3 regions of the Sedimentibacter sp. B4 genome follow, and region 2 is predicted to be linked to each of the others. Evidence: riboswitches for the same ligand, from Rfam matches in the RefSeq annotation. Region 2 holds a riboswitch; each other region holds the start of a gene.
What was found. A riboswitch is a leader RNA that binds a small molecule or an ion and turns the genes downstream of it on or off. The one in region 2 is predicted to bind cyclic di-GMP.
Positions count from the first base shown of each region.

Region 1: it holds a riboswitch for cyclic di-GMP, as region 2 does, so the genes downstream of both, BN358_RS00465 (LPXTG cell wall anchor domain-containing protein) here and BN358_RS02395 (hypothetical protein) in region 2, are expected to answer to the same signal.
Region 3: it holds a riboswitch for cyclic di-GMP, as region 2 does, so the genes downstream of both, BN358_RS16665 (transglutaminase family protein) here and BN358_RS02395 (hypothetical protein) in region 2, are expected to answer to the same signal.

Region 1 covers NZ_CANG01000004.1:16,820-26,214, reverse strand. Annotated here, with positions in the region: partial or broken gene BN358_RS00470 (S-layer homology domain-containing protein) at 1-1,964, shown strand, start outside; cyclic di-GMP riboswitch class I at 2,157-2,244, shown strand; gene BN358_RS00465 (LPXTG cell wall anchor domain-containing protein) at 2,376-4,766, shown strand; gene BN358_RS22120 (class D sortase) at 4,822-5,565, shown strand; gene BN358_RS00455 (FAD-dependent oxidoreductase) at 5,765-8,470, shown strand; gene BN358_RS00450 (sigma-E processing peptidase SpoIIGA) at 8,637-9,395, shown strand, end outside.
Region 2 covers NZ_CANG01000011.1:13,053-22,447, reverse strand. Annotated here, with positions in the region: gene BN358_RS02415 (glycosyl hydrolase family 18 protein) at 1-905, opposite strand, end outside; gene BN358_RS02410 (glutamine synthetase III) at 1,088-3,178, opposite strand; gene BN358_RS02405 (glutamine synthetase family protein) at 3,473-4,792, shown strand; gene BN358_RS02400 (ANTAR domain-containing response regulator) at 4,828-5,397, shown strand; cyclic di-GMP riboswitch class I at 5,584-5,659, shown strand; gene BN358_RS02395 (hypothetical protein) at 5,717-6,100, shown strand; gene BN358_RS02390 (HD domain-containing phosphohydrolase) at 6,244-7,152, shown strand; gene gatB (Asp-tRNA(Asn)/Glu-tRNA(Gln) amidotransferase subunit GatB) at 7,211-8,629, opposite strand; gene gatA (Asp-tRNA(Asn)/Glu-tRNA(Gln) amidotransferase subunit GatA) at 8,626-9,395, opposite strand, start outside.
Region 3 covers NZ_CANG01000935.1:1-6,785, reverse strand. Annotated here, with positions in the region: gene BN358_RS16695 (type II secretion system F family protein) at 1-923, shown strand, start outside; gene BN358_RS16690 (hypothetical protein) at 941-1,237, shown strand; gene BN358_RS16685 (DUF4860 domain-containing protein) at 1,257-1,742, shown strand; gene BN358_RS16680 (hypothetical protein) at 1,754-2,254, shown strand; gene BN358_RS16675 (hypothetical protein) at 2,254-2,787, shown strand; gene BN358_RS16670 (type IV pilus twitching motility protein PilT) at 2,784-3,848, shown strand; gene BN358_RS16665 (transglutaminase family protein) at 3,986-4,882, opposite strand; cyclic di-GMP riboswitch class I at 4,953-5,039, opposite strand; tRNA gene BN358_RS16660 (tRNA-Leu) at 5,262-5,346, opposite strand; gene BN358_RS16655 (DNA-processing protein DprA) at 5,384-6,280, opposite strand; partial or broken gene BN358_RS16650 (biotin/lipoyl-containing protein) at 6,426-6,785, opposite strand.

The DNA.
Region 1 (9,395 bases), on a different contig from region 2:
CAACAGGAACAACTGTATATGATGATGACTACCAGGGTACATTCATTGGATGGATTTACACGTCAGATGATGTCAATAGTGCAGTAATTGTTGCAGGTGGATCAGCAGTTTTGAGATTGTACTATACAACAGAAACAGTGGAGATACCAGTAGCTAAGATTTGGATTGACGGTTTAGAAGAGCCACAATATGAACAGCCAATGTTTAGAGTACAATCTGTTCAAAGGCCAGAAAGCATTGAATTACATTTGATTGATGAAAATGGTGATGTGGCAGCTTCAATAACGATAGAACCAGATGATTATAATAAATGGTCAGGAAGATTTGTATTACCGAAATATGATGGAAACAATAATGTAATAGATTATTCAAATTATACAATTGAAGAGGTTACTCTGGATAATTACATTACAGAAGTAGAAAATTGGGGAATGAGCGATGGCTTTAGAGTTTACAATGTTGAAGCTATTAATGTTCCGGTAACGAAGGTATGGGAAGGTCCTAAAGGAGATGAAGTAACAGTAACTTTGATTGACGCCAATGGTGAACCAACAAATCACACATTGATATTAAATGATGAAAATGAATGGCAGGATTCGTTCAAGTTACCAAAATATGAATATAATCCTGAATACTATTGGATTAGGAACAAGGTTGATTACTCAGAATACAGATTATCAGAATCTGATATTGAAGGCTATACCCCTGGTATAACTGGTAGTGTTGAAGATGGCTTTACTGTTATTAACACAATAGATAAAGTCGAATATACAATAAACTATTTGGAATTGGGTACTGGTTTGCCAGTAGCACCAACTGTAACAAAGTCTGGTATTTATGGAACTCTTGTTACTGAAGTAGCAAAGGATATAGCAAATTACAACAAAGTTGGTCAAACTGAAAAATCAATAACTTTAGGAACAAGCGGAAATGTAATTGATTTTTACTATTCAGAATATGAAGTTATAGAATCTGATTTCTATAAGATTAACTGGATGTATGAAACCGGTTACAACACAAACAATTATAACAAGAGATATGAAGCCGAAGGTGAAGGTACTGTAAGCAACATAACAAATTATGTACAGCTGCATTATGATTCTGGTTATACATATGTAAACTACAATCAAACAGTTGATACAATTGAAATACCAGTTGTTATAGATACCACTTCAGGTTCAGCAATTACTGGAACAGCAATTGAGTATGTAATAACAACTACATTTGATTTGTTCTATGACAGAAACAGGGACGATGATGATGATGACGACGATGAAGATATTCCTGATCCAGAAGTACCGTTGGCAGACCTTGAAAAATTAGATCACTTTGCGTACATAATTGGTTATCCAGAGGGAGATGTTAGACCTCTTAACAATATAACCAGGGAAGAAGTGGCAATGATTTTCTACAGACTGCTGACAGATGAAAGCAGAAACAATTTGTTAAGCGATTCGAATCCATTTACGGATTTAGAAAATCATGGATGGTCAAATCGTGCAATATCAACATTATACAATGCTGGTATAATCAAAGGCTATCCTGATGGAACATTTAAGCCGTCAGATCCTATTAGCAGAGCAGAATTTGCAACTATTGCGGCTAAGTTCGATAAACTAGAGCTAGGCAGTACAAGTAATTTCACAGACATATTTGGTCATTGGGCTGAAAAGTATATAACATCTTCTGAAATCAAGGGATGGATTAAAGGTTATCCAGATTTAACATTTAAACCTGAACAAGATATAACAAGAGCTGAAGCAATGACATTGATTAACAATGTATTGGAAAGAGCAGTTCCGGAAGAAAATATACATCCAGATGCAATGTTCTGGCCGGATAGTACAAGTGATAAATGGTACTTCGAAGCTGTAATGGAAGCAACCAACAGTCACAATTATATATATGAAGAAGACGGTGACGAGCTTTGGACAGGATTAAAGGCTAATAAAGTTTGGCCGTAAGCATAACAATAAAAACAACCACTAATGGTGGTTGTTTTTTTGTTGAATTTTCAGATATTGTAGTCAAGTTGAAATTATGTAGAATAAAGAATATATTCTATAAATTAACATATTTATTTACAAAACATATTAATAAGGGAAATATTTTTTAAAATGTTTATAGTTGCTTTTTTGTGGTATAAATTAAATACAATTTAATATTGGCAAAACTATTGAAAAATAGTGACGCAAAGCTATGAAGTCTAATGTATGAAACTACTATGATAGTTCAGCTGCAAATTAATATAAAATTATTTTGCAGCTTTTTTATTTTAGAAATAACGTTAGAAGAAAATATATCTTTAGCTTTTGTTTAAAAGAACAAAGCAACAATTTTATTGGGATTTTCAAATTTAGAAAGGAGAATAAATTATGAGAAAAATCAATACCCACAAAAGAATATTAGCGATAGTATTATCTGTAATGCTTATAACGCTGGGAATACCATTGACAGCACAGGCAACGACTTCAAATTGGAAACAGTTTGCAGATGAATCTGGCAATCAAAAATGGATAAACGGAGATCTTAACCGAAACAATTCTACATATGCAGAAGGCAGATCTGTCCCACAACGTCTTATATTGAATGATATTACCACAGGCAGTGGAATACACTATGTTGATTTCGAATACCAGTTTACAAAAGGCGGAAAGTATGCCTATGACTTTATAGTAGGTTATGATCAGGCAGAGTCAACATCCGGTCAGATATGGGATGAAGGATGGATATGGTATGACATTGATGAAGAAGACATAGAAAGACTGAACGATAATGTAACATATATTCCTATACCAACAAACAATTATGCTACAGAAAAGGAAGATGCATACGAGGATACTAACGGAGAACGAAGAATCTATATTTTTTCCAATAAACCAATCACGGATGCTTCAATAACCATGAATAACCAGCTGGACGGAAATTCAAATAAAGACAGCACTCTTGGCTTTAAAGTCAGTTGGGAAGGCGATGCTGATGAAGTAATGATTATATATGCTTCTCATATAGCTATGGGTGTTGAAGGGCCAGAAGGCTGGGGCCTTGGCATGGGTGCAAGCGAAATTCATGGGTCACCTTATCACAACAAGCTTGGTCCATACAGCTCCGAATGGAAAGGAAGCAAGTCGCAAGACAATCAACTTCAGATTAAAGATGGAGCAGAGACTGTATATGGAAAAATTGAAGTAACTAAATCAGCTAGTCCGTTGACAATGGCAGAGCCGGGTGGAGAGTTTACTTACACATATGTTGTTAAGAATATTGGAACAGTTCCGGTAACATTGACAAGTGTTGTGGATGACATAATAGGTACCATTGAACTTCCTGCAGATGTAGAACTTGCTCCAGGAGAATCCACAACAGCAATGACAGCCAAATATACGTACACAGACGATGGAGTGTATACAAATACAGTAATTGCAACAGCAAAGGATAATAAAAATAATACAATTACTGATACAGATTCTGCTAATGTAACTGTAACAGATACATTACCAAGTATCACAGTGACAAAGGTGGCAAACCCAACGAGTCTGCCTAAATCAGGCGGAGTGTTCACATATACTTATGTGGTTAAAAATAATGGTATTGTGCCGGTGACAGTAACAAGCGTAGAAGATAATGTAATAGGCACCATAATATTGCCGGCAGACGTAGAACTTGCTCCAGGTGAATCAACAACAGCTATGACAGGAGTTAAAACATACACTGAACCAGGTACTTATTCTAATACAGTAACAGCTAAAGCTGAAGATGATGACGATAATGAAGCCTCAGCCACAGCAGTTGCTTTTGTAACAGTAACAAATTCAGATGCAAGTATTATAGTAACAAAGACAGCAGATCCTATTGTTATGGCAGAGCCTGGTGGAGAGTTCACATATACGTATGTTGTTAAAAATAATGGTAATATACCTGTGACAGTAAAAAGTGTAAGTGATGATGTAATTGGATTGATAACATTGCCATCAGATGTTGAACTTGCACCTGGAGAATCAACAGCAGCAATGACAGGCAAGCACACTTACACAGATGATGGAGTTTATACAAACATTGTAACTGTCAAAGCTGTCAATGGTGAAGAGGAAGTCACCAACACAGCTAGTGCTACAGTAACCGTAACAGACACAAAACCGATTATATCAGTGACAAAGACAGCTAATCCAACAAGTATGGCAGTGCCTGGCGGACAGTTCACATACACATATATAGTTAAAAACATCGGAACAGTACCGGTAACTGTTACAAGCGTTGAAGATAATGTAATAGGCAAAATAAAATTACCTGATGATGTAAATCTCGAACCTGGTGAATCAACTATTGCCATGACAGGCACAAAGATTTATACAGATATAGGAACGTACCCAAATACAGTTGTAGCAAAAGCTGTTGATGATGATGACAATGAAGTAACAGCTTTAGCTAATGTATCTGTAACAGTAACAAGAGTTAATGATCCTGACGACGAAGAGGATGATGAAGATGAAGAGGAAGAAGATGAAGATGACGGCGAAGATGAAGAAGAGGAGTTAATTCCAATAGAAGATCCGGATGTTCCGAGAGGAGAAATATTACAGGCGCCGGATGAGCCGTCTAGCCCAGATGTTCCTGTTGAAGATGAAACAATAGAGGAAAGTGCTGTTCCTAAAGGAACACTTCCTGATACCGGAACGGTATTTAACACGTGGATTTTAGCTGCTATTGGGTTATTTATGATAATAGCTGGTATAATCATAAATAAGAAAAATAAAGTTCAAGGTTAACAATTGCAATAAGGAGGAACGTTAAAGTTCCTCCTATTTAAAAAGGATGATTTTTATGAGAAAATATTTATCACGAATTTTGATAACAGCAGGCTTAATAATAATAGGAATTGCACTGTATCAAAAAGTGAATACCATATATTATCAAAACAAATTAATGAATGAATATGATGAATATATTAGTACGCTTAAAAATCAGGGTACAAATGAAATTGAAGAATCAATAGATGATGTACTTGTTGAAACAGAGGACGATATTCTTGGGGCTAACTTGCAGGTGCCTGAAACCGAAGAAGCAAAAGAATATGATAACTCTGAAGAAAACAATATTACAGAACCCGAAGGTGTTGAAAACTCAAAGCCTGATCTTGTAAAACTATTTGAAAATAAAGAAATCAGTGGCATAATTGAAATACCCAAAATCAATGTAAGTGCTGCAATACTGGAAGGTACTGATGACAGTGCTTTAAAATATGCAGTTGGACATTATCCCGGAACAGTACAGCCAGGCGAAGATGGCAATAGTGTATTGCTGGGACACAGAAATTACGTATATGGGCATTTTTTTAGAAAGCTTGATAAATTGGAAGCAGGCGACAGAGTTGTTATAAAAAAAGATGAAAACATTTATACTTATGTAATTTATGAATCATTTGTAGTGAAGCCGGAGGACACATGGGTATTAGATAAAACATCAGATTCTATTATAACAATGATTACATGCACTCCCATCGGTACATATACAGATAGATTAGTTGTAAGAGGTTCATTGCTGGAAGAAAAAGAAAATCAGTTATAGCCATAAGCGGAGCATAAAATCTCCGCTTATTTTTATGCCTTGTATTTTGCTAGATGGTTATGGAAAATGTTTACATTTAGATAAAAAGAGGTTAAAATAATAACAAGAATTAATCAGTATTCGTCAAAATATGAGTTTGAATTTAAAAATGAGGGGTATAATTAAAATTGGCAAAACTTTAATGTTAAGAGGAGGAAAAATGAAATCATTAAAATTAAAAGATAATATTTATTGGGTGGGGAGCCTTGATCCTGAACTTGAGGTGTTTGACATAATTATGCGCACTGAGTTCGGCACATCATACAATTCATATGTTGTGAAAGGCAGTGAAAAAATCGCGCTGATTGAAACAGTTAAATTGAAATGTTTTGATGATTATCTGGAAAGGTTAAAGGAATTAAATATATCAGCACAAGATGTGGACTACATAATAGTAAATCATACAGAACCTGACCACTCGGGCTCAATTGAAAATCTTGTTAAAATGAACCCTGGCATTCAGGTTGTTGGTTCAAAACAAGCAATTGAATTCATGAATCACATATGCAATACTCAGTTTAAATCCATTGCAGTTAAGGATGGAGATGAATTATCACTGGGTGACAAGACATTTAAATTCATTGATGCAAAGTTCCTGCACTGGCCTGATTCAATGTTTTCTTATTTGAAGGAAGACAAGACATTGTTCACTTGTGACGCTTTTGGAGCTCATTATTCTCTGGACACGGTTCTGCAGAGCACCGTTGTTAACAAAGATGATTATATGGGTGCATTCAAATATTATTTTGATAATATTCTTGCTCCTTTTAAATCTTTTTATCTTCAGGCAATTGAAAGAATTGAAAATCTTGACATAGACATGGTCTGCACAGGACACGGTCCCGTTCTTGATGAAGATCCATGGAAAATTATAAATCTTTCCAAACAATATTCAACAGAAAAGAAGCCATTTGAAGGAAGACTAATTGTGATTCCATATGTTTCTGCATACGGCTACACAAAATCAATGGCTGAAGAAATTGCAAAAGGTATTTCAGAGTCAGGTATCAAGACTGAACTATATGATATGGTTTATGAAGATGAAAAGAAAGTGCTTGATAGAATATACTGGGCAGACGGTGTGCTGTTTGGTTCACCTACAATGGTGGGCGAAGCATTGGAGCCCATATGGAGTATTCTAATAAAAATGTATGCTCCTATTTACAAAGGAAAACATGCTTCTGCTTTTGGTTCATATGGCTGGAGCGGAGAAGCCGTTCCAAACATCATGCAAAGAATCAAGCAAATAAGACTGAAGCCATTCGGTGAAGGCCTGAGAATACGATTTAAACCTTCTGAGGAACAAATAAAAGAAGCATACAATTTCGGTGTGGAATTTGCATATGCTGTTGATCCTAGTGCAAAAAAAGAAACTCAAGCAAAGTGGAAATGTATTGTATGCGGAGCAGTTGTTGAAGGTGAAGAGCCTCCTGCAAAGTGTCCTGTGTGCGGCGTTGGACCTGAAAATTTTGAAAAAATTGAAGAAGAACAATCTATTAAATCAACAAAGGTAAATGAAGCAGCAGTTGCCGGTGATGAACAAAAAACTTTCAGATGGAAATGCACAGTATGCGGTGAAATTATAGAAGGAACAAATCCGCCTGAAGCATGTCCTGTATGCGGAGTGGGACCGGAATATTTTGTAAAGGTTGATGACGAAGGTGCTGAAGAAAATTATGCTGACATCAATGAAAAAATAGTAATCATAGGTGCAAGCGGTGCTGGAATGGCAGCTTGTGTTGAAATAAGGAAAAGAAACAAAATAAGCGACATTACAATTATCTCTAAGGAGAATGTGAAGGGATACTACAGGCCGCAGCTTTCTAAAATGCTGTCAAACGATACAGTAACAGTTGAATCGATGATTATAAAGGATGACAAGTGGCTTGAGGAAAACAAAGTTAATCTCATTCTTGACAAAGTAGTTACATCAATTGATTCAGAAAATAAAACTGTAACACTTGAAAGCGGAGAAAAGATTGAATACACTAAACTCGTAGTTGCATCAGGAGCAGAAGTGTTTGTGCCTCCTTTTGCAGGAAGAGAAAAGAAGGGCGTATTCACACTAAGATATGCCAAGGATGGCAATGACATAAAAGAATATTCAAAAGGCAAGAAAACAGGTGCTGTTATAGGCGGCGGTGTTTTAGGACTTGAAGCAGCCAATGAGTTAAAGAATTTAGGACTTAAGGTTACTGTAATTGAAATGGCAGACAGGATTCTTCCTCGTCAGCTTGATGGTGATGCTTCAAAAATACTTGAAGAAATAGTTGAAAATTCAGGTGTTACATTTTTAAAGGGTGTAGGAACAAAGGAAATCTTAGGCGATGACAAGGTTAAGGGAATACTACTGGACAACGGTGAAACTGTGGATGCGGAAGTTGTAATAGTATCTACTGGAGTCAAAGCAAACACAAAAATTGCAGAAGGAACAGGCATTGAAATTAAAAGGGCCATTGTTGTTAACAGCAAAATGGAAACAGCTGCAAAAGACATATATGCATGCGGGGACTGTGCTGAATACAACGGCATAAATTATGCGTTATGGAGTGAAGCAATTGAGCAGGGAAAAGCAGCAGGAATTAATGTCTTAGGCGGAAGAAGCGAATATGAAACAATAATTCCTTCCACAACTCTAAACGCCTTTGGTTCAAGCGTATTTTCAATAGGTGACATAGGTTCTGATCCTAATGCTGAATACAAAACATTTGAAAAAAATGAAGGCATAAATTACAAGAAGATGTATTTCAAGGAAGGTATACTTGCAGGAGGAATACTAATCGGTGACACTTCACAGACTGTAGACCTTATTCAGGGATTTGAAAACAAAAAGACCATGGAAGAAATGGCCGAAAAATTAAAATAGCAGAAACAAAATTCGCGGATTTATTCCGCGTTTTTTTTTATTTTTGATTACATGTTATGACAAAATATTTTAAAAGTGTATTTTATAATGAATAATGTGATTTCTCAAAAATACTGACGCAGTGTGTATTTATGACAATCATATTATTACATTTTGCGAGGTGGAGATGGTTTATTACGTTGAATATATCTTCGCTGAAAATTTTTTGATTGATTTCATATTGCTTTTCATAACAGGAAAACTCTTAAAAAAAACAATCATATACAGGAGGTTGATCATTTCCTCTGTCCTTGGTGCAGTGTACGTAATTTTGACTGCATATATAGGCAGAGAATTTATGACATATTTCATAGTCAAGTTCAGCGTTTCGGTTTTAATGGTAATGATTGCTTATGATTCCAGAGGAATTGCAGCAAATTTAAGAGCTATAATAGCCTTTTACATCACATCACTCTTGATGGTTGGAATTATAACCGCTTTGTACTATCTGGACTATGACAAGTTGACTGTTAATGCAATTGTATGCTCAATTTTTATGGGCTATGCAGCGTTGCATTTCTTTTTTAAAGAAATAAAAGCCAAAATTGAGAAACATAATTACATGAGAAATGTGGAAATAACAGTCAACAACAAAAGCAAAATACTGAGGGCGTACATTGATACTGGAAACGAACTTACAGAACCAATGAGCGGAAAACCTGTAATAGTTGCAAATATGGAATGCATTAAGAACCTTTTAAGCAAAGAACTGTATGAGGAAATACTAATCTGCTGCAAGAATGAAAAAAACAGTTACGAAAATCTGCTAAACATGAAGAGCGATGTTAATCTCAGGATTGTTAAATACAACACCATAAGCAGCATAGGCGAAAATATGATTTGCCTGGTGCCTGATAATATTGAAATAACAGATGATAAAAATAAT
Region 2 (9,395 bases):
AGAACTTCTCTGACTTTGTCAATGGGAGCAACTGCCATGGCAGGCCCGTATGTGTAGCCCCATTCGTAAGTCATGAGAAGCACCCTATTTGATGCGTCTCCTATGGCAGGATAATCATGAGCTTCATACAAAAGTCCTTTTTGTTCAGAGGAAATTTTTGGCGCAAGAGCCGTAAATACCTGAAATCCCTCCCTATTGAGGCGTTCTGTAATTTTTTCAACAAAGTTGATAAATGCCTCCCTGTCTTCAGGCAGCACATATTCAAAGTCAATGTCAAGACCATGGTATTGTTTTTCTTTAAGGTTTTGAAGCACATTTTCTATGAGTTTTTCTTGTATTTCTTCGCTGTTTAAAATTTTGTGAGCTAGTTCCTTGCTGAATGTTCCTTCTTCTGTCAATGTGGAAATAACCATAAGCGGCGCTACCCCGAAATCCCTTGCCATTCTTATGAGCTCTTCATCTTCAATATCAATGAGTTCTCCTGATTCTGTTATCCCGTATGTGAACAAGCTTAGATATGTCAAATACGGCAGAGTTTTCATCAGTACTCTTCTGTCTATATTTGGATAGGCGTAGCCGTTAACAAATATGGTTCCTAATTTGGGTTCTGTGTTTTTAATTGTAATTTGGTCACCGGGATAAATTGCTTCGGCATATTCAATGAATGGGTTGTTCTGAAGCAGTTCTACTGTTGTCGTGTCATACATCTGCGCAATGCCTGCAAGTGTGTCAAGAGGCCTTACAACATGTACCTGGCTTGGTATGAGGATAACAATAGTCTGCCCTGGCACAATTGCATTAGGCGTAGCCAGTTCGTTATCCATGATTATTTTTTGCGGAGATACATTGTATTGTTTTGCTATGGAATAAATAGTATCTCCTGGCTGTACAACATGAATTATCATAATTTTGCTCCTTTCTTTTCATATTAGTATATGCACTGTTTTCCCAATTGCTTATATAAAAAAGTTGCTCAGAAGCTAGGTGCCTATATAAAAAGCACACTGCTATGCAGTGTGCTTTTATATAAACATCGGAATTAACTTATATCGTTCAGTGTAGTTCATTATTTCGGGAGGAATTTAAACTATACACTGAACAATATTTCTCCGTAAGTTGGGAAAGGCCAGTATTTTTTTGCTGTATTTGTTTCCAGTTCATCTATAACTGCTCTCATTTCTTGCATTGCAGCAAATATGCTGTTTCTGTAAAAATATGCGGTTTCTTCTACTCCATTGCAGTTTTTCACTTCAAGCAGCTTGTTTTCTAACAGCTCTGTCTTTGAATAAAGAGAGCCTGTAAGAAGTGAAAGCTTGTATATGAGAGATTTTTCTGTTTCACAGTCAACATCAATCATGAAAGCTTTTTTAGAGTTTGCGGTGTCTGACAGTTCCTTGATGTACGCTGTAACTGAAGGAATAAGATCTTTCTTTGCAATGTCAATCAATGTCAGGGCTTCAATGTTTATTTCCTTGCAGTATTCTTCAAGAACTATTTCAGTTCGTGAATAAATTTCTTTTCTGGAAAGTACGTTGAATTTTTCAAACAACGTTACACTTTTTTCACTGCTGAAGTACGGAATTGATTCAGGAGTTGACTTGAGGTTCAATAATCCTCTTTTTTCTGCTTCTACAACCCATTCATCAGTGTAGTTGTTGCCGTTGAAAATTATTCTTTTATGATTTTTAATTGTATCTTTAAGCAATTTATTAAGTTCAGCAGTGAAATCATCTGCTTTTTCTAAAACGTCTGCAAATATTGAAAGTTCATGTGCCACTATGGTATTCAGCACCATGTTTGGACCTGCAATGGACAGCTTTGAGCCAACCATTCTGAATTCAAATTTGTTGCCTGTGAATGCAAAAGGTGATGTTCTGTTTCTGTCGGTGGTGTCTTTAGGGAACACAGGAATTGCATCAACGCCTACTGCCATTTCTCGTTTGAATTCTTTGTCGTATGCAGTTTCCCCTTCAACAGACTCAAGAACAGAAGTGAGTTCATCTCCAAGGAATATTGAAATTATAGCAGGAGGAGCTTCGTTGCCTCCAAGTCTGTGATCGTTGCCTGCAGTTGAAACCGAAACCTTCAATAAATCCTGATATTCATCAACAGCTTTTATGACTGCGCAAAGGAACAATAAAAATCTTGCATTATCGTAAGGAGATGTTCCCGGCTCCAGAAGGTTTACTCCGTCATTTGTTGAAAGAGACCAGTTGTTGTGCTTGCCGCTTCCGTTAATTCCTGCAAATGGTTTTTCATGCAGCAGACAGAACATTCCGTGTTTATCTGCAATTCTTTTTAATGTTTCCATTGTAAGCTGATTGTGGTCGCATGCAATGTTTGTATTTGTAAATATAGGGGCAAGTTCATGCTGAGCAGGTGCTACTTCGTTGTGCTCTGTTCTTGCAAGAATTCCAAGTTTCCAGAGTTCGTTGTTCAGTTCTTTCATAAAAGCCGATACTCTTGGCTTTATTGCTCCAAAGTAATGGTCTTCAAGCTCCTGTCCTTTTGGAGGCTTTGCTCCGAAAAGAGTTCTTCCTGTAAATACTATATCTTTTCTTTTTTTGTAAACTTCCTTATCAATTAGGAAATATTCCTGTTCAGGTCCTACAGTAGTAATAACTCTTGTAGTTGTTGTGTCACCGAAAAGCTTCAATACTCTCAGTGCCTGTTCGTTTAGAGCTTCCATTGAACGAAGAAGAGGTGTTTTCTTGTCAAGCACTTCTCCGCCGTATGAACAGAATGCTGTTGGAATGCATAAAACAGAATCTTTTATAAAAGCGTAGGAAGTCGGATCCCATGCTGTATATCCTCTTGCTTCAAATGTGGATCTCAGTCCTCCTGAAGGAAAGCTTGATGCATCAGGTTCTCCCTTTATCAGCTCTTTACCTGAAAATTCCATAATAACTTTTCCATCAGATGTTGCAGATATGAAGCTGTCATGTTTTTCAGCTGTAATTCCAGTCATTGGCTGAAACCAGTGAGTGAAATGAGTTGTTCCTTTTTCAATGGCCCAGTCTTTCATTGCATTTGCCACTACATTGGCAACATTGATGTCCAGACTTTTGCCTTCCATTATTGTCTTTTTATATGCCTTGTATGTGTCTTTAGGCAGTCTTTCTTTCATTACGTCATCGTTAAATACCATGCTTCCGAAAATCTCTGAAATATTGCTCATAATTACCTCCGTATACAAAAAAGGCGCGTAGGTTTAAAAACCTAAGCGCCTTTGCTTATTATAGATGAATGATACATTATGGGATAGGCCTATGTCAAGAACTTTTTTTATTTTTATTTTTCACTCATAAATTGTAGTTTAAATGCATAAATTTTAAAAAGAACTTGACAAACGGTATCTCATATAATAAAATTTTTTCAACAAGAACAAAGGCGTTCATTGCAGCATTATTGTACTGGTAGACAATTGCGCTGCAGTGCGCTTTTTTTATAGTTATAATTTCGGAGGTGTAACATGAAATATACCATTGATGAAGTTTTGCAGTTTATAAGCGACAATGACGTAAAATTTGTACGTCTGTCTTTTTGTGACATATTTGGAACCATAAAAAATATTTCCATTTTGTCCGAGGAACTTCCAAGAGCATTTAAAAACGGCATTTCTTTTGACGCATCTTCAATACGGGGATTTTTAAACATAGAGGAGTCTGACCTTTTTTTGTATCCGGACCCATCCACACTGGCAATTCTGCCATGGAGGCCTCAGCAGGGAAGAGTTGTAAGATTCTATTGTGACATAAAATATCCCGACAAGACACCTTTTGAAGGTGACGGCAGAGCCATACTTTTAAAAGCAGTAAACAAAGCCCACGAAATGGGATACAAAATTGAAATAGGTTCAGAATGTGAATTTTATCTTTTTGAAGAAGATGAAAAAGGAAATCCAACTAAAATTCCTCAGGACAATGCAGGATACTTTGACGTAGCCCCTCTGGACAAGGGAGAAAACGTAAGAAGAGACATAAGTCTCACGTTAGAGCAAATGGGAATTCTTCCTGAATGCTCCCACCACGAACAGGGTCCCGGACAAAATGAAATTGACTTTAAATACAGCGATGCCATGTCAGCTGCAGACAACCTGGTCACATTTAAATCCGTCGTAAAAACCATTGCTCATTTAAACGGTCTTTATGCTTCTTTTATGCCTAAACCTTTGAAAGATTGCAGCGGAAGCGGACTTCATATCAATATATCTATTTTGAAAAACAATGAGAATATTTTCGACAACATAAAAAGAAGCAGTTCCAAAGAAGCTGAAAGTTTTATTGCAGGAATTTTAAACAGAATTAAAGAAATAACTGTTTTTTTAAATCCTATTACAAATTCCTACAACCGTTTTGGAAGCCATTCGGCTCCAAAATATGTAACATGGTCTTACCAGAACCGTTCTCAGCTTGTGCGAATACCTGCAGCGGAAGGAATATACTCTAGAATGGAACTTCGTTCTTCAGATCCAAGCTGCAATCCATACTATGCATTTGCACTGCTCATTTATGCCGGGCTTGAAGGAATAGAAAACAATATTGAACTGAAGAAGCCTTCAAATATAAATTTATACCAGGCATGTGAAGATGTTTTGAAAAATTACGACACAATCCCAGACACACTTGAAGAAGCTGTGAGAATTGCAGAAAAAAGTGAATTTGTGGCTAATTGTCTACCTTCAAAAACATTGAAAAAATACTTGTCCTTCAAGACTGATGAATGCATTTTGTGTGAAAAGTCTGGAAACAAGGAAGAATTTGAGCACAACACATACTTTTACACAATATAATATTTTTCCTATCAATGACAGGGGGTGGTGATTTCATGAACAGTGTGCTTGTTGTGTCAAGCTCCGACAAAGGAATAGAGCTTTTGTCGCAACTTTTGAACACTAATACTGTTTGCTCAACCGCAACGGCATCAAGCAGCGGTGAAGCAAGAAGAATGCTAAATAATTTTGAATATGACCTTGTAGTAATCAACGCTCCTTTAAAAGATGAATTTGGAGATAATCTTGCAGTTACTGTAACTGAAATCAGCGCTTCGGGAGTCATAATAGTTGTAAAAAGCGAAATTGCCGATGACATATCAGCTAAGGTTGAAGACAGCGGCGTATTGGTGGTTTCAAAACCAATAATTAAACAGGTTTTCTTTCAATCTCTCAAGCTTGCTCTGGCTTCAAAAAAAAGAATACTGGGTCTAAAAAACGAAAATATACATCTTCAGCAAAAAATTGAAGAAATAAGGCTTGTAACAAGAGCAAAATGCGTGCTCATACAATATCTCAACATGACTGAAAACCAAGCCCACCGCTACATAGAAAAGCAGGCAATGGACATGAGGACAACAAGAGATCAAATAGCACAGAATATACTGAAGACATACGAAACGTAAATACAATTAAGAATTAAGAGTTAAGAATTAAGAATCAAAAGAAAGACAATGTGCTAAGCTCACATTGTCTTATTTTATATTAAAATAAATATTTATATGGAATAGCAATAAAAATACATATATTCCAAATAATGTTTGATAATTTATTAATAATATGATATTATTATAGTAAATAAATTTAACTTCAACCGATAATGGCAAAGCTGACGAAAGTTAGCGACGCAAAGCTACAGGGCCTTTAAAATGGCAGCCAGCTACCGAAAGGGGTTTTTTTATTTCCTTCAAGGAGTAGGTTGAAGAATAATGGAGGTAAAGGGAAATGTACAAAAGATTAAAAAGGGTAGTATCAGTAACAATGATTATGATCAGCTTGTTAACGTTATTTGGACCTTCAGTATTTGCAGACGAAGTGACTGCAAGTGACATAATAATGAAAAGGGTTGATAAAACCAACGATTATGTCTTTAAGGCTGTGAAAGTCGCCGTAAAACAGGCGGAAATTGAAGTTCTCAAAGAAAACAAGAGCGAAGATTTGGATTTAATTGTTGATAAAATCATTGAAAAACTCCTTGAAAAGACAGAGTCAAAAGTTGATAAGTTAATTACAGATGCTGCCGCAGAAGGAATAGAAGTCACCAAGACATATGTTGAAGTAGTGATATATGACAGAATAATCCTGGTAGACCCGTGCTACGCACATTAATTTAAAAGTTAAGGAGGGAGCAATCTCTCCTTTTATTTTATTGACATACTCTCAGAGATGTTTTTTTAATTTAATATTTTATTATAATTTGAGATTTCTATTAACAAATAATATGCTATAATTATTTCTTAAGGAGTGAATTAATGGACGGATTATTTATTTATAAAGACAAGAAATATATTGATCAGGTTAGAGGGACTTCAATACTTAGCCTTCTCGCAAGAAATGATGACATGGAGATCATGTTATATGAATTCACGGCTGAGAGGCCAAACAGCATCACTCCGGGAAATACTGCTAATCTCATGGAGTTTTATTACATATTGGAAGGATCAATATTAATTGAAGACGGCAATAAGACAGTCAAAATGCAAAAAGGCGATTACTTTTACGTGCATGATATAAAAGAAACCGTGCCTTTCAGAACACTTACGGATACAAAAATATTGTATATAACGTCACAGCCTGTTTACAATTTATTATATACGTATACGGATGAATTAAGAAACTTGCTGGATAAATCTGAACAAAAGGATGTATATACTTATAATCACAGCAACAGGGTACAGGATTATTCAGTAAAAATTGCCAGCAAATTGGGGCTTTCAGGTGAAATCAATTATACCATTGCTCTGGCCTCACTTTTTCATGATGTGGGTAAATACTTCATTCCCGATGAAATATTAAATAAAGCCTCAAAACTAAGCGATGAGGAATTTAATTATATTAAAAAACACAGCACATACAGCTCTGAATTATTGCATGGAAAATTTATTGAGGACATATCCAAAATTGTTGAAGCACACCATGAAAGATTAGATGGATCAGGTTATCCTAAGGGGCTTAAGGGTGATGAAATCCGAATAGAAGCAAAAATAATAGCCGTAGCCGATTCCTATGATGCCATGACATCAGACAGAGCATATAGAAATGCCATGTCTCCGGAAGAGGCCATGAGTGAATTAAAGATTTGCATTGGAACATTTTATGATAAAGAAATAGTGCTTGCTTTAGAAAAGATTTTAATTGAAGAAAAAGTTCTAAACAATTGATTATATGTTAAATAGGAATTTGGGCAAGCCCAAATTCCTTTCCTTTAACTCTTAATTCTTAACTCTTAATTATTAATTCTTTCACTATTTCCGTGGCTTTAGCTGCATCTGCCTTGCCCTTTGTTTCCTTCATAATAAATCCTATTATAGAACCTATGGCCTTTTCCTTGCCGCTTTTGTATTCTTCTGCAGCCTTTTGATTGTTCCTTACTGCCTTTTCACATATAGCCCTTAAATCGCTTTCGTCAATTCCTTCCATATCGCTTTCAGAAACAAAGCTCATGACACCTTTTCCCGTATCAAGCATTTGCTCAAGCGCATTTCTTGCCATGTTTGAACTCAGCTTCTTGTTTTCAGTCAACAGCACAAGCTCGTTTAATTGTTCAGAAGAAACTTTGATTGAAAACTCTTCCTTTTCCATATCTGTGGACAGACGTCTGAATATCTGACCCAGAATGTAATTTGAAACAAGTTTCTTGTTTGTTACATTTTTGCATGAGTTTTCAAAATACTCTGCTATTTTTTTGTATTTTATCAAAAGTTCTGCATCATCCATGGGAAGAGCAAATTCTTCTGTAAAACGCTTTAATTTTTCTCCTGGAAGTTCCGGCAGAGAATTTTTAATGTTTTTTATTTCATCATCTGAAATTGAAATTGTAACAAGATCAGGATCCCTGAAATACCTGTAGTCATCGGCATCTTCCTTACCGCGCATGCTTTCTGTGATATTTTGTTCTGCATTGTATCTTCTGGTTTCCTGCTCCACACATCCGCCGTTTTCAAGGATGTCTACCTGTCTGTTAAATTCGTATTCCATTGCCTTAGCAATGAAGTTTAAGGAGTTCATGTTCTTGATTTCTGCTCTTGTTCCAAACTTTTCTTCTCCATTTTTCCTGATAGAAATGTTCACATCGCATCTTAAGGAACCTTCCTGCATCTTAACGTCAGAAACTCCTATATATTTCATAATGAGTCTTAGTTTTTCAATGTATTCAACTGCTTCATCTATGCTTCTTATGTCGGGCTCCGAAACTATTTCAATAAGAGGAACTCCTCCCCTGTTGTAGTCGATGTATGTGTCTCCTCTTTCATGTATTAACTTTCCTGCATCTTCTTCAATATGAATTCTTGTAATGTTTATGTTCTTGCCTGAAGACAATGTGATAAATCCATTTTCACACAGTGGTTTGTCGTACTGTGAAATCTGGTACGCCTTTGGAAGGTCAGGATACACGTAGTTTTTTCGGTCCATTTTTGAAATGTTTCTGATTTTGCAGTTTGTGGCAAGGCCTGCCTTCACTGCATATTCAACAACTGCCTTGTTTAATTTAGGAAGTGTCCCCGGAAGACCTATGCACACAGGACAGCAGTGTGTGTTAGGATCTCCGCCAAATTCTGTTGTGCACTGGCAGAATATTTTTGTCTTTGTTGAAAGCTCCACATGAGTTTCAAGTCCTGCTACCATTTCCCAGCTCATAGTCTCACCCCTGTTTCTAATTCTTTGAATATGTGGTTTTTAACTGCCTGCTCATATTGATATGCAGCATTTAGTATCTTTGCATCATCGAAGCTGTTTCCAATTATCTGCATCCCTATTGGAAGCCCTTTGTCATCAAAACCGCATGGTACAGATACTGCAGGAAGCCCTGCAATATTTACAGGAACAGTCAGTATGTCTGTCATGTATGTTTCAATAGGGTCCTTTTGAGTAAAGTTAAGTTCAAAAGCAGTCATGGGAACCGTTGGCGAAATAATGACGTCGCATTTTTTGAATGCATCCTTGAATGCATTCACCAGTGCCCCTCGAAGCTGTTGAGCCTTCTTGTAGTAAGCATCGTAGTATCCGGCGCTTAAGACGTATGTTCCAAGCATGATTCTTCTTTTGACTTCTTTGCCGAACCCTTCGCTTCTTGTCTTGCATATCATGTCATTTATGTCGTTATAGCTTGGAGTCCTGTAACCATAGCGTATGCCGTCATACCTTCCAAGGTTTGAGGAAGCTTCAGCACAGGCAAGTATATAGTAAACAGGAAGAGCATGTTTTAACTGAGGAATACTTATTGAAACTACTTCTGCCCCAAGAGATTCATATACTTTCACTGCACTTTCTACTGACTTTCTCACGTCATCTCTTATTCCTTCGAAATATTCTTTTGCTATTCCTATTTTCATTCCCTTGATGCTGTTTTTTAATGTATGTGTTGTTTTTATTTTGCTACCCTGTGAAGTTGCATCATTTTTAT
Region 3 (6,785 bases), on a different contig from region 2:
ACGTTAAAAATGCGCTTGGTGTTGTTCTGGATGAACTTTCAAACAAGGTACCATTATACAAAGCAATGGAAAACTCAGAATACTTTCCTACATATATAATAAGCATGAGTCAAATAGGAAGTGTAACTGGCAGGCTAGAAGATGTAATGACTTCATTGTCTGAATATTATGACAGAGAAGATTTCATAAAGGCCAAAATCAGGAACTCTGTATTTTATCCGTCCATGCTTTTTGTTATGATGTCTTTTGTGATAATATTGCTTGTAACTAAGATCTTCCCTATTTTTGAAGGAATGATTAAGGAGCTTGGAGGAGAGCTGCCAGGAGAGTCATCAGCTTTAATATCATTTTCTACAGGTATAATGGCAGGCAAATTCACAATGGCTGCGACAATTGCAGTGCTTATGCTCATTGCAGCAATATTTGTTCTTACAAAGACAAAAGGGGGCAAAAAGTCCTTCAATAAATTTTTAAGTTCTTTTGGTCCTACAAAGTCAATAATGAAGAAAGTCACTGCGTACAGATTTGCTTCCAGCATGTCTCTTCTTCTATCAAGCGGTATGAATATAGATTCATCAATGGATATTCTCCTTGATGTAACCGAAGAGCCTGAACTTAAAAACAAAATTGAAGAATGCAAAACTTCCATGAATTCGGGAGAAAATTTTCTTGATTCATTGTCAGGGCTTTCTATGTTTTCAAGCATGCACATACAGATGCTCAACATGGGTCAGCGCACCGGCGAAATGGACATTGTGATGAAAAAGCTGACAAATATTTATGAAAACGAGGCAGATCAGGCAATAAGCAATTCAGTTGCACTGATTGAACCGGTGCTTGTTGGAATTTTGTGCGTTGTTATAGGTTTTATCCTCATATCTGTAATGCTCCCTTTGATGAACATAATGTCATCAATAGGATAGCAGAAAGGAATGATACTGTGAGAAAATTAAAGCTTAAAATATTATCTGTTGCCATTGTATTCATTTTTGCAGCTTTCTTATACATGTCTGTAGACAACGCTCAAAAAGGCAGTGATAATGAAATGTATGAAATACTCACCGATGCCATTGCAAGAAGCGCAGTACAATGCTACGCCATTGAAGGCTTCTATCCTCCCGACATTGAATATCTGGAGGAAAATTACGGGTTGGTTGTGAACCACGACAAATACGTAATAAGTTACAATGTATTTGCTTCAAACATCATGCCTGAAATTGAAGTTTTCAACAAATAATCATCGTGAAAGGATTGTTATGAACTCAAAAAACTTTTCAAAACAGTTTTCTTTTCAATTTGTATTTATTATGCTACTTTTTCTCATCATTGTAATATTATCAGTGATGATTATTGTTTTAGGCAAAAACATATATGCAAACATCAACGAGGACAGAGACAGCAATTATGAAATACGGGTTTCACTTTCTTACATAGCTAATAAAATTCGTCAGTCAGACAAACAAGGAACTGTTGAAATAAGAAATTATGAAAACAATAACGCTGTTGTAATAAACGAAACTTATGATGATGAAAATTATGAAACATGGATTTATTTTTATGACAATGCAATTTATGAGATGTTCGCAGACGAAAACGCTACATTTCTGCCCGAAGAAGGCATGAAGATTGTTGATTGTGACAGTCTTGAAATTACTAAAATAAAGGATAATCTGTATAAGTTCGCTGTAAGCAGCAGCGCTGACAGTTCAGAACTGGTTTTGAACTTATACTCAAACAATTAGGTGGTGATCAATTGAAAAATAAATTGTCCATCAATCTCGAAGTTTCTCTTGTGGAAATCATTTTGTCAGTCTTGATTTTTGCCATAGCTGGAGTCATAATGCTTAACTGTTTTGCCTATGCAAAATACACGCAGGAAAAAACTAACGACAAGGTTGCTGCTTCATGGCTTGTTCAGTCGGATGCTGAAATGATTAGATCTGCCGATACTTTAGACCAGGCAGTCTTATTCCTGGCAAAAAACTATGAAAAAAAAGCTAAAGATGGAAGTTCAGATATTTACACCAATTATTACGACAAGGCTTGGAATCCTTGTAGCGAAGAAGAACAGGAATACATATTGAATACTGTTATCTCACTTGATGAAAAGGAATATGGTGAATTTATGGATATAAAAATAACCGCAGAGAAATCAAAGCCCTACCCCTTTGTAGACAAGGGCAAATTGACAAGTCCCGTTTATTCTATTGAAACCGGCAAGTTTTTTCAAACCCATGAATCAGGGAGGCAGTGATGGAAACCCACAGCAAAAGATTATCCAATGTTTCCGTCGGAATGGGCGGAACTTTAATCATCACCATATTTGTAGTTTTAAGCCTCACAATTTTTGCCACCCTTTCATTTACAACTGCTCATTCTGATTTAAAACTTGCAGTTAAAACCGAGAAAATATCATCAGATTATTATAAAACAAGCAGCAAAGCAGAAAGAATTCTTTCAGATATTTACAGTGCAATGATGGAAGCAAAAGAAAACATAAGTGCAGATTCTGCAGCAGACAAAGACAAACTATACTTTGACGCACTTTCAAAAAAACTTTCTGAATTTGAAGATGTTGATTATGTTTATGAAGAAGGAAAATTCACTGTTTATTATGAATCTTCAGGAGAAATGAACCAAAAGATAAGCGTTGGTCTAGAAGTTTTTTATGACAAAAAAAACAATGATCCTTATTACAAAATCACATCATGGAATCTTGCAAACATAGAGCTGCCTGTTTATGAAGAAGAAAATTATGATTTATGGGAAGGAATCGAAATTAAATGAAAACCATTGATATATTTCAATTAGCTATAGAAAAAAAAGCATCCGATATTTTCATCATTGCCGGAAGGCCATTGTCTTTTAAAATAATGGGTGACATTGTGTCTTATGACGACATTCAGCTTTCGGCCGATGACACTTATGGAATAATATATGACATATTTAAGGTTGCTAATCAGGAAAGTCTTGATGAGCTGTCAACAGAAGGAGATGTAGACTTTTCTTTTTCTCTTCCGAAGCTTGGACGCTTCAGAGTTAGTGCGTACAAGCAAAGAAATTCATTTGCTGCAGTCATAAGGGTTGTGCTGTTTGAGCTGCCGGATCCTGTCAAGCTTGGAATTCCTGATGTTGTTATGAATCTTCACTCCAAGACAAAAGGTCTTATTTTAATAACAGGCCCTGCTGGAAGCGGAAAATCTACAACTCTTGCTTGCCTCATAGACAAAATAAACACTGAACGCAACTGCCACATCATGACATTTGAAGATCCTATAGAATATATTCACAAACACAAAAGATCAATTGTGAGCCAGAGAGAAATATCAACAGATTCCAAAAGCTATATTTCTTCACTTCGCTCTTCGTTGAGGCAGGCTCCGGATGTAATGCTCATTGGAGAAATGAGAGATTTAGAAACCATAGAAATAGCCCTGACAGCTGCCGAAACAGGGCACCTGGTTCTATCCACACTTCACACTACGGGAGCTGCAAACACCATTGACAGAATAATAGATGTATTTCCTTCAAATCAGCAGCAGCAAGTGAGAATTCAGCTTTCAATGCAGCTTCAGGCAGTTATATCACAGCACTTGATTCCGTCTCCTGTACGTGGAAGAGCTGCTGCCTTTGAAGTTATGCTTGCAACAAATGCAGTATCAAACCTCATAAGAGAATCAAAGGTCCACCAGCTTAACAGCGTCATTTATTCCTCGGAAGGAAAGGGAATGAAATCCATGGACACAAGCATTTATGAGTTATACAAAAATGGAATAATCTCAAAGGAAAATGCTGTGCTTCATTCCATAGACCCTGACCTTATGCTGAAGCTTCTCAACAAGCAATAATTAAAGGTAAAATAAAACCCCTTTCGGGGTTTTATTAATTTAAAATTTCTTTTTTAATAATAAGGGCGGACACAATATCCGCCCTTACAATTTGGAGAAAAAAAGTTTGTCATTATTCTGACCCTAAATGGGGTTTTTTAATATTCAAATTGTTTTGTATAATACTTGCTGTCTATGAGTTTATTTGTATATTCCATCACTCTCGGGCTGTTGGATTGTTTTGCTGATGAAGCTATTGTGCTGTCCATGAGCTTCCATTGTTCACCGTCAAAATACATTTCATTCAATACTATCCATCCGGTTTCTTCAGTGTAAACTTCATTCCATGCATGGAATGCGCTTAAGTTTGAAGAATATCCTGTAACCAGTTTTGCCGGTATTCCTTCAGAGCGAAGCATCGACGCCATAAGTGAAGCATAATCAAAGCATATTCCCTTGTTGCTTGTTAGTATATCATCTACATTTGGAAGATATCCGCTTTTAACTGTCTTAGCCTTTTCATTGTCATATGCTATGTTTGAAATAACATAATCATAAATTGCATCCAGCTTTTCAAAATCTGTTGTTGAGTCCTTTGTAAGCTCAGCAGCCTTCTTTGCAGCTGCTGATTCTCTTGTGAAGTTCACAAGCTGGTTTGGCATAAGAAATGGCAAATTCTTGTCCTTGAGTTTTACTTCAATTGAAACGGTCTGTTTTGCAGCATACTTCGTTCCGCTTATATTTTCAAAAACCTTCACACTGTATGTACCATCTCCCATTTGAAGAGGATAGGTGTCGTAGTTTCCTTCTCCGTTTAAGTCGTATGTGTACTTTCCTTTGCCCTTTTCTATTATTACCTTCAGCTTTTTATTCGTAGGATTTAAATATTTAACTTTAATATAACCTTCTTGAGCAGCTGAAGCATCTATTTCTGATTTTGTGCTTTTATAAATGCCGTCTGCACCGAAGCAAAAAGCTGAAGAAGTCAACAACAGCATTATTAACAGGATAAATAAGGTTCTTTTTGTGCATTTCATATTTTTTAACTTTTTCATATGCTTGTCCCCCGCAAATAAAAAAAATTCGCAATGATGCGAAGCAATAGACTAAGTAAATGTACCTGAGTACAGCAACTGGCTGTCATACCATTTTCATGGGTTAGACCCTATAGCTTTGCGCCATTTTCTTTAGAAAATTTTGCCTATTTAATTAAGCTCATCATATCACTTGGGATAATAATTGTCAACAAAATATTTCCAATTTTGACATATCAGTTCTTACAATTTTCAATCAATATATGTATTTCTTAATTTCTGTATTTTTGAGAATGAAAAATTCTTAGTTTTAATAGTTTCTCCTTAATAAATCATTATTTCAGGCAATAAAAAAAACTCGTTTCAAACGAGGTTTCTTTATTGCGGTGAACCGCATAATTGGTGCGGATGAGAGGGTTCGAACCCCCACGCCGTGAGGCGCTAGATCCTAAGTCTAGTGCGTCTGCCAGTTCCGCCACATCCGCGCAACCAGTTGTTTGCTCAACAACAAAATTGATTATACTACTGTGAGCATGCTTTGTCAAGCATTATTTTACAAGATTTATTTTTGAATTTTACAAGTTTTTCAAAACTGTCTATTACTTCGATGTTATTGTTAAAAATTGAGGTTTGTCCTATGCATGAGCACACGCTTGTGGTATATGCTACAGGCTTGTTGAATGCATTTGCGAACTTCACTGTATGGGATGTTCCTCCCTTAAGTCCTCCCTCTATTACTATGATTCCTTCAGACAATGCAGCAATGACTCTGTTTCTGTCTATGAATGCATTTTTTTCTGCTTTTGCATTTGGAGGAAGTTCTGACACAATGGTTCCGCCATTCATCAATATCATGTTGTACATGGATTTGTTGTTTTTCAAAATATATAAATGACCTGCAGGAATAACGGCTATAGTCCTGCCCTTTGCTGCAAGGCAGCCGTTGTGTGCCGCTTCATCACATCCTGAAGCAAATCCGCTTACAACGCAGCATTTTTCTTCTGCAAGTTTTTCAGCAAATATGGAGCTTATTTCATACCCTTCCTGAGAAGGAGTCCTTGTTCCTACTATTGCTATATTGTAGTCATGATTGAGCAATTCAACATTTCCGTCCACATAAAGAATTAATGGTTTATCTTCAATCAGTTGAAGTTTTCTGGGATATTCCTTGTCATAAATGCTAATGATTTTTATATTTGCTTTTTTGCAGCATTCAAATATAGCAGAAGCATCACTTTCCACTTTTTCCAAATCAATATTGATTTTTTTTATTCCCATGTCTTTTATGAATTTTTCAACTTCAGAAAAGTTTGTCAAATTAACTTTCTTTGCTTCCATGAATTTCAGGATTTTGCTTATAGTCTTTCTGCCTAAACCATTAACGAGCTGCAGCCTTACTATATCTTCGTTGCTTATCATCTTTGATCCCCTTGTGATTAGTTTAAATCGGAAGTTTGTTTCTTCTCCCAGTAAGTTACCATTATATACGTTTCTACATTTTAACACAATATTCAACAAAAAAAAACTCTTCTTTATGGAAGAAGAGTTAAGAAAATTTAATTATTTATCCAATTGTTACTAAAGGCTCTCCCGTGCTCACTGTTGAAGACTTGGAAGTATGGATTTTATTAACAACTCCATCCTTTGGAGACACAATTTCATTTTCCATTTTCATTGCTTCAAGTATCAGAATAAGTTCTCCTGCCTTTACAGCCTGACCTTCTGTAACCTTTATATCAAGAATTGTACCAGGCATAGGAGCTGTCAAAAGCTCTCCTGAAACAGGTGATTCAGGTGTCTTGGGAGCTGGTGCCGGCTTTGGTTCCGGCGATTTTGGAGCCGGTACAGATGCTGCTGGTGCGGCTGTTGCCTGTACTGCTTGTGATTGTTGTACGGGAGCATATGTGAAACCACCATGTCCTGC